4 regions of the Anaerobacillus sp. 63XJN7_5_ISO-PGPR-S23-430 genome follow, and region 2 is predicted to be linked to each of the others. Evidence: riboswitches for the same ligand, from Rfam matches in the RefSeq annotation. Region 2 holds a riboswitch; each other region holds the start of a gene.
What was found. Region 2 has a riboswitch for S-adenosylmethionine ahead of AC0VYJ_RS07380 (assimilatory sulfite reductase (NADPH) flavoprotein subunit). Riboswitches for the same ligand answer to the same signal wherever they lie in the genome.
Positions count from the first base shown of each region.

Region 1 (2,188 bases), 2.0 Mb from region 2:
ATCTCAGGAAAAATCGGATAAAAAAATAGAAAAAGCTCAAGAAAAAGAGGATAAAAAGGACAAAAAGAAAGACGAAAAGCAGGATAAAGACAAGAAAGACAAGAAAGACAAGAAAGACAAGAAAGACAAGAAAGATAAAAAAGACAAATAACGCAACATGCTATTATTTATTTTATTTTCATTATTTTAAGCCAGAGGGATCCCTCTGGCTTTTTTTGTGGTGTGTTTATTTTGATGTCATGATGTCGGGCAATGCCTTTGCGATATCAAGAAATGATGATTTGTCATCGAACACATGTGCGATTTGATGATCTTGATTAAGCAATACAGTTGTTGGGACACCTGTACAACCAAATTTGTCGTAAGTTTCTCGTCCACTGTCTTGTAAAACGAGGAAAGGAAGATTGTTTTTGATCGTGAAATCTTTACCGGCTTCTTCTGACCGTTCACGACCTGTCACGTTAATTGTTAAGAATGCTAATGTATCAGTATCTGCATGCTGGTAGAACTGTTCTTTCATCGGTAAATCTTTCATACAATCGGGGCACCAGGAAGCCCAGAATGTAATCATAACTGGTTTCCCCCTGAAGTCCGTTAAGCTGATGATTTCTCCGCTTTGTACTTCTTCTAACGCAAAGGACGGCGCTTGCACTATCAATCACCTCTTCAAAATTATTCTAAGGCTACTTTATCAAAAATTCGATTCTAATCAAACTTAATACACTGTAGGCTCTGTTTCACGATAATTTGGATTAACTTAGACATTCTTTAAAAAAATGAAAAGAATGATAATTCCGAAAAAGTGTTTGACACTAATGCGCCACCTTGCTAAAATAAACTCAATTAAACAAAAACAAAATATTCTTACTTATCTAGAGAGGCGGAGGGACTGGCCCTATGAAGCCCGGCAACCGTCAAACCAATTGTGGTTTGAAAAGGTGCCAAATCCTGCAGGAGAAATCCTGAAAGATAAGCGGAGCTGATGAATAAATCAAGCCTCTCTGTCTTTCGGAGAGGTTTTTTTATATTGAAGCGACGTTTTCTTATAGCATTGGTTCTAGATTTATGGCTCATTATTATAGCCTTAATGAATAAAGACGGATTGCTCGAAAGGGGTGATAGGGGTTTGGAAAGTGAGACGAGATACGAAGCTCAGAACGTATTGATTGGATCGTTCACACTTGAGTCGGGCGAGACGCTACATGAAGTAGAACTCGCTTATGAACGCGTTGGACCAGAAGACGCTCCCGTTATTCTTGTCTGTCATGCATTAACAGGAAATCAATATACAATTGGTGATTCGGAGCCCGGCTGGTGGAAAGGATTAATAGGAAAGGATGGCTATATCGATACTCCCGAATTTCAAGTTATAACGTTTAACGTTCTTGGAGGATGTAACGGTTCTACAGGACCGCTATCGATTAATCCAGTCACCAGAGAACAGTATAAAGCGGACTTCCCATTTGTTTCAGTGAGAGATATGGTGCACTCACAGAAAAAGGCACTTGAAGTGTTAGGTATCGATCACCTTCATGCTGTGATTGGTGGATCACTTGGAGGAATGCAGGTTCTTGAATGGGGTGCCCTTTACCCAGATGGAATGGAGCATCTGATTCCACTTGCAGTAACTCCAAGCTTAAATACGTATGGAATAGCTTATAACGCGATTTCTAGATTTGCTATTACAAACGATCCTGATTGGAAGGATGGATACTACGATCCTCATCACCAGCCAACATCGGGGCTTGCAACTGCAAGAATGATCGGTATGATTTCTTATCGGACAGATGAAATGTTTCAAAAAAAATTCGGTCGAGCGGCGATCGAAACTTCAGAAGAAAATCATAAAGAAGCACAGTACGAAGTGGAATCTTATTTACACTATCAAGGAAATAAGCTTGTAAGCCGATTTGATGCAAATAGCTATTTGTATTTATTAAGGGCAATGGACACACATGATATTAGTAAAGGGCGAGGTAATCTTATATCCATCATCAAGAACATTAAAGCGAGCATTCTTGCTATTGGATTTAAAGGGGATTTAATCTATCCTCCAGAAGATTTAGAAAAATTGTTTGCTCAAGCTCATTCTTCTCCGTTTTATTTAATCAACACGAAATTTGGTCATGATGGATTTCTCGTTGAGTTTGATAAATGGGGACCGCTTATAAAGGAACAAGTAACATTA
Region 1 is NZ_CM149686.1:3,354,311-3,356,498, reverse strand. Features, by position in the region: gene AC0VYJ_RS17525 (anti-sigma factor domain-containing protein) at 1-151, shown strand, start outside; gene AC0VYJ_RS17520 (TlpA disulfide reductase family protein) at 227-652, opposite strand; SAM riboswitch class I at 866-976, shown strand; gene metX (homoserine O-acetyltransferase MetX) at 1,127-2,188, shown strand, end outside.
Region 1: it holds a riboswitch for S-adenosylmethionine, as region 2 does, so the genes downstream of both, metX (homoserine O-acetyltransferase MetX) here and AC0VYJ_RS07380 (assimilatory sulfite reductase (NADPH) flavoprotein subunit) in region 2, are expected to answer to the same signal.

Region 2 (2,188 bases):
ATGGCAAGAAGAAAGATGTGTTAACAGCTGAACATCTTAGTAAAAGTATGGGCGTCCCTTTAGAAGTGACGTGGAACAGAGAGCGACCTTGGGTTCAGGTGATTTCAAATGAGATGAAGCCAGCTTATCCATCTGCATAAGGACCGTGTATCTCAAAAATGGCCAAATTCGTTCATCGTCAAAAGGAGGTATGTATTGAAGGATTTTGCTTCGCTAACCCATAAAGAAATTGCGATTCGATATACGGTATTGACGCTGTTTCTATCGTCTACCATTTTTATAGTGGATTACGACCTTCCACTCTGGGCGTATGTCATATGCATGCTTCTATCGATATTTGGTATTGCGGTGAACTTGTTGAAATGGAAACGTGGGAAAAAAGTTAACGTCACATTTAAAGATCATGTCATTCGCTCCTGCGTTTTTTCTTTCATAGCTTTTCTCTTGTTGGTGCTGCCTTTTGACTACTCCAGTTGGTTGATGATTCTTATGATTCTATCTCTTGTCATGGCGAATACGATTGATTTCATGCGCATTCGGAATAGGATACAAGAGGGACAACGGCAGGGATAAAAGACCTGAATCATTTGGATTATTTTTCATGAAGATTGCTGGTGTTAGCAGCATTTAGTTAATTGAATGATGATAATTTTCTAATAATATATTGACTTTTATTCGATCTCGAGATAACATTTGAACCAATCATTGTCATATACAATTTGATAGCAACATTTCTTATCAAGAGAGGTGGAGGGACTGGCCCTATGAAGCTTCGGCAACCGATGAGATGATCCTTCATCTCATACTGTGCCAAATCCAGCAGGTTTATCCTGAAAGATAAGAAGACTGGCTTCGTACTTACAAACCTTTCTTCTTATGTTTTGAGAAGAGAGGTTTTTTGTGTTGAATGGGTTAGGGGGAATGCAGACGAATTTATTTGCTATTAATTCCGAGTAAACTACTTTCATTACATTGAATTAAATTTGAGTATTGTGAGGTGGATTGTATTGCAGTTACAGGTTGTGAATAGCCCTTTTGACAAAGAACAAACGGAGCTTTTAAATCGTCTCTTACCAACATTAAATGAGACGCAGAAAATATGGCTGAGCGGATACCTTTCCGTACCAGGTAGCTCTGAAGCTGCGGCAGCTACTGAGACGGTTGCTCAAGGTGTTTCTGCTTCAGAAGCATTCTCTAAACAAGAAGCAAAAACACGTGAGCTTACGATTCTCTATGGCTCACATACTGGCAATTGTCAGTCACTAGCGGAATCTTTCTTTGAGCGATTGGAAAACGAGAAATACAACGTTACCCTTTCATCGCTTGATGATTTTAAGCCAAAGTCGCTTAAAAAAGTAGAAGATTTATTATTGATTACAAGCACCCACGGAGATGGCGATCCTCCTGATAATGCGTTAAGCTTCCATGACTTTGTTCAAAGTAAGAGAGCCCCTGAATTAAATGGTCTCAGATTCTCAGTCTTATCACTTGGTGATAGCTCCTATGAATTTTTCTGCCAAACCGGGAAAGATTTTGACAAGCGCTTTGAAGAATTAGGTGCAACAAGGCTCTATCCTCGTGTAGATTGTGATCTTGATTTCGAAGAGCCGGCAGAAGAGTGGTTCGAAGGCGTGACGGGAGTATTGAAAGAAGATCAGTCTACGAGAGAATCGACTTCTGAAACAAAACCTGATGAGTCGAATCAGACGTATTCCAGAACGAATCCATTCAAAGCCGAAATTCTTGAGAATGTTAATTTGAATGGACGTGGATCGAATAAAGAAACACGGCACATTGAGCTTGATCTTGAAGGATCGAACCTTGATTATGAGCCGGGTGATAGCCTTGGTATTTACCCGGAGAATGATACTGCTCTTGTCCGTCAGCTAATCGATGAACTGAACTGGAAGCGAGAAGAACAGGTTATGGTGAACAAAAAGGGTGACGTTCAGCCACTTGAAGAAGCTTTAACGAAAACATATGAGATTACGAGTCTCACAAAGCCATTGCTCAAGAAGATTGCAGAGCTGACATCAAGTTTTGAGCTTAAGCGCATGGTTGAAGCGGAAGGCGAAGAACTAAGAACATACCTTTACGGTAGAGATTTAATTGATTTGGTGAAGGACTACGGACCGTGGACCGTCTCGGCACAGGAGTTTGTAAACGTTCTGCGCAAAATTCCGGTTCG
Region 2 is NZ_CM149686.1:1,348,120-1,350,307, forward strand. Features, by position in the region: gene AC0VYJ_RS07370 (ABC transporter ATP-binding protein) at 1-140, shown strand, start outside; gene AC0VYJ_RS07375 (hypothetical protein) at 196-573, shown strand; SAM riboswitch class I at 733-844, shown strand; gene AC0VYJ_RS07380 (assimilatory sulfite reductase (NADPH) flavoprotein subunit) at 1,008-2,188, shown strand, end outside.

Region 3 (2,188 bases), 2.0 Mb from region 2:
CCACATAGATTCCCACCTGACGTTAGGAAATAACGATTCAGTCATTCGTAATCACCTCCGCTTTAACACCTTGGGCCTGCACATAATTCAAGGCCTTTTCTACCACAGCCGGTTCCCCTTTAAGGAACACAGAAAGTTTTCCATAAGGACCATCCTGTGTATGAGAAATCTTCCCTTGAATAATGTTGACTTCCACATCAAATTCACGAATCAACTCTGTCACAAGTGGTGAACCTGTTTTTCCTTTCACAAAGGTAAACTGAACAAGTTCTCCATCCTGACTCGTTGCCAGATGTGCAATCGATTCCTTCATTTCTTCAGGCTCGCTTAGCTGATTAACAAAGTCTTTCGTAATCTCTTCCTGCGGATGGTGGAAAACTTCAAGGACAGAACCATTCTCCACTACTCGTCCATTCTCCATAACGGCTACACGATGGCAAATTTTGCGTATGACGTGCATTTCATGCGTGATGAGGACAATCGTTAGGCCAAGTTTCTGATTAATTTCAGTCAGAAGTTCTAGAATGCTATCCGTCGTTTTAGGATCTAAAGCAGAAGTAGCTTCATCACAAAGCAAAACCTTTGGATTGTTAGCAAGTGCTCTCGCAATACCCACTCGCTGCTTTTGTCCACCACTTAGCTGTGAAGGATAAGCTCCTTCCCTACCTTCGAGTCCAACAAGGTTAATTAATTCATCAACACGCTTCATTCTCTTTTCTTTCGGAACACCTGATATTTCAAGAGGAAAGGCGATGTTATCACGTACCGTTCTTGACCAGAGAATATTAAAATGCTGGAAAATCATACCGATTTCCTGTCTTGCTGCACGAAGATCTTTCCCATTAAGAGAAGATAGATTATTACCAGCTACTGTGACTGTCCCATCAGTAGGTCTCTCAAGAAGGTTAAGCATTCGAATTAGCGTACTTTTCCCAGCACCACTGTAGCCAATAACACCAAATATTTCGCCTTTTTTGACTTCAAGGTTAACATCCTTAACGGCTTCCACCTTCCCGGATTTCGAAAAGAAGGTCTTATTAATGCCTTTAAGCTCAATCACATGTCTCACATCCTTTATGCATTTGCATGATCAGCTACCTGAAAAAGGACTTCAGTCCCATGCCTTTGTTCTTTATTTCTGTGCACTTAGAAGCCTAATTCGCTTATCACTTTGTATAGTAAAGTAAAAAAATGCCCTTCTGCTTTGAGCAGAAAGGCATTTGATAAATCGATGTCTTCCTCTCATTTCTCAAAGCAATCGCTTTGCAGGAATTGGCACCTTTTCAAACGAGTCGTTTGACGGTTGCCGGGCTTCATAGGGCCAGTCCCTCCACCTCTCTGAATAAGAGATATATAGTTGTTATTACTTTACTGTGGTTAAGTGCTAAATGAATTCTAGCATGGTACTTTATGAGTGTCAATTACTGAGCAAAAAGTCGGAATAATCTAAAATATATACTTTGAATCCCATTAGAAAACCATCAGCTTATTCGCCTGATGGTTTTCGCTCGTTGAGAAAGTTGTTTATAAAGGGAGATTTTCGCAAGATCCGCATTCCCTCCACTAACAACAACACCAATTCTCTTACCTTCTAAACGATTTGACTTGCATAAGACAGCAGCTATCGATGCAGCACCCGCACCTTCTACAAGCGTTTTGTGTCTCTCAAGCATAAAGACAATCGCTGCAGCAATTTCTTCTTCTGACACGGTTAGCATATCATCAACAAGCTCTTCAATAATTGGAAAAGTTAATTTTCCAGCTTCTTTCACAGAAATACCGTCTGCAATCGATTGGACAGATTGAAGGACAAGAGGACCAGTACCTTTAAATCGATTCCATGTCGCAGATGCTTCAGAAGCCTGGACTCCGATGATTTTCACGTGAGGAAAGAACGACTTAATCGCCATCGCCATTCCAGCTAACAATCCTCCACCTCCAACAGGCACGAGAATCGTATCTAAGTCAGGACATTGTTGCATCATTTCGAGTGCAACCGTTCCCTGTCCTGCCATTACTTCAGGATCATCGAAAGCATGAACGAATGTGGCCCCTTTCTCAACACGCTCACGATCCGCTCCACTAAACGCTTCGTTATACGATTCTCCTTCAAGAACAACCTCTGCTCCATAAGATCGCGTCGCATCAATTTTGCTTGTCGGTGTATGGACGGGCATATAAATCTTAG
Region 3 is NZ_CM149686.1:3,340,358-3,342,545, forward strand. Features, by position in the region: gene AC0VYJ_RS17455 (methionine ABC transporter permease) at 1-45, opposite strand, end outside; gene AC0VYJ_RS17460 (methionine ABC transporter ATP-binding protein) at 38-1,060, opposite strand; SAM riboswitch class I at 1,240-1,349, opposite strand; gene ilvA (threonine ammonia-lyase) at 1,482-2,188, opposite strand, start outside.
Region 3: it holds a riboswitch for S-adenosylmethionine, as region 2 does, so the genes downstream of both, AC0VYJ_RS17460 (methionine ABC transporter ATP-binding protein) here and AC0VYJ_RS07380 (assimilatory sulfite reductase (NADPH) flavoprotein subunit) in region 2, are expected to answer to the same signal.

Region 4 (2,188 bases), 1.2 Mb from region 2:
TTAAATTCAGCTCCTGCTTCTTCACCATAAACGGATGTAATCGCAGCTGTAAGGTCTTCCGTGTTTTCACTTAAGGCACCAGCAGAAGCTTCAAAATCTGCAGAACCTTCAGCTCCTTTTCTCATTGTTTCTACTGCAAGATAAGCATGCTCACTTAGTAAATGGCCAAGATCAGCACGAAGATCAGCACCTGGTGTTTCTACTGTAGGCTTGTCCATTTGCTGGTCGTGGTCAGAGGCAAATGCTCCAGCAGTTGGTATTAAAAGTGAAAAGCTAAGCGGAACAATTAATAGTCCCTTTTTCCAATCGATCACTTTCTTTTTCATATTCTTGTTCGTATTCATTTTCAAATCCACTCCCCTTAATTTTGATTTACACTTAGCTAACGGAGGGAAGATCCATTTAGATCATTCTTTTTTTAAATTCTTCTCTTTTTTTAATTACCAGAGAATAAAAAGTCAGCAAAACCCACACATACTAAGGTTCTGCTGACTTTCAAGTTTTAACTATTTTTTTATAGATATGATGATATTTAGAATGTGATAATAAACTACCTTTTCCTCAATCAATTCTATATGTGTTAATCACGCCCGCTTTTTTAAGAAAAATTAATCAAACTCTTTTTTCTCCCATTCATCTTCTGGTAGTCCCAAATCCTCTCCAGAAAACCTTTCTTCTTTAAATGGATCGGCATGGTTATGAAATCCGTTTTGTTCCCAAAAACCAGGTTTGTCTTCATTGATAAATTCTATACCTCTGATCCATTTAATACTTTTCCAGAAGTAAAGATGCGGTACAACTAACCTGAGAGGCCATCCGTGTTTTGCCGTTAATTTCTCTCCATCGACTGAGTGGGCAAGAATAACATTATCTCTCATTAAGTCAGTGAGGTGAATATTCGTTGTATAGTTATAGTCACCATGTAGCATAACATGGTTCGTTTTCGGTACTATCCCATATGCGTTCATAAAATCCTTAATCAAAACCCCTTCAAAAGTATTATCAAACCTAGACCACCTTGTGACACAGTGAATATCACACTTTACTTTCTTCTGTGGTAAGGCAAGTATGTCGCTATAGGAAATGATCACTTCCTTATCAATTTCTCCAAATACACTTAGGTTCCATGTCGACATCTCATACACAGGTACATCACCTTCATGTAGAATAGGGAACCTTTCTGTAAGTACTTGCCCCGGTGGCAGACGATCACCATACATTTCACTTGCATCTGGAACTTTCATTTTGCGAATACGGTCAGCTTTTTTCAAATCCTTCACAACCCGTCTCTCATTTATTGAATCGTCTAAAAAACTCTTCCTAACTAATAAGGAAGAGTTCGCTTCAGAGCTCTTCCTTATCTCTCAGAGCATAGACTCTGCTGGATTTGGCACCTTGTCTATCAGGTTGCCGGGCATCAAAGGGCCAGTCCCTCCGCCTCTCTCAATAAGGAAATTAAAAAATGTAATTTTGATTCATTCTATCGGTCTATTTAGTATTTTGCAATTATTGTTTTAAACGAGGTTTTTCTTCATTTCAACAAATTGAAATTCTCCCCCATTGGTTTGTTGCATAAACAGATGAGTGATTTGAAATCCAGCCCTTTGATACACTTTTATGGCTCGTTTATTAAATTCAGCTACTGCCATTCCAAAGGAAGTTGGACGATACAATTCAACTGCTTTTTGAAGGCCAGCCTCCAAAAAAGAAAAGCCTTCTCCTTTTCCAACATTATCGGGAGACATTCCTAGACCAATTTCTATATGGTTGTCTTCATGCTCATGAAAACTAAAAAAACCAATAAGATGATCCCTTTGGTAGACGCTCCAATAATTTTCATTGCTGGCTGCATCTTCCCGGAACTCTTTTAGATCTTCAAGATCCTCGTCCATATTATAAAATGAGTATACCCCATCATAGTCCCACGAGATAATTCGCTCGACTTCTTCTTGACTTATTAACTTAAATTGATATACCAATACTCTCCCTCATTTCTGTGTGATTGAAAAGGAAAAGCCCCATGCTGGGAAATGCATGGGGCTCACACTTTATATTTTAAGGGGGGCAGGAACCGGGGAAGTCCCTGCAAAAATAGTGTAGCAAGTTCCAAGGGCATGATGATTGATTATGAGTTGTTTTTCACATTCTTTTAATAAATGAAAAGAAGCTGGACAACTATTTATAAACC
Region 4 is NZ_CM149686.1:2,561,885-2,564,072, forward strand. Features, by position in the region: gene AC0VYJ_RS13530 (copper amine oxidase) at 1-311, opposite strand, end outside; gene AC0VYJ_RS13535 (sulfite oxidase-like oxidoreductase) at 609-1,271, opposite strand; SAM riboswitch class I at 1,355-1,453, opposite strand; gene AC0VYJ_RS13540 (GNAT family N-acetyltransferase) at 1,515-1,979, opposite strand; gene AC0VYJ_RS13545 (GNAT family N-acetyltransferase) at 2,176-2,188, opposite strand, start outside.
Region 4: it holds a riboswitch for S-adenosylmethionine, as region 2 does, so the genes downstream of both, AC0VYJ_RS13535 (sulfite oxidase-like oxidoreductase) here and AC0VYJ_RS07380 (assimilatory sulfite reductase (NADPH) flavoprotein subunit) in region 2, are expected to answer to the same signal.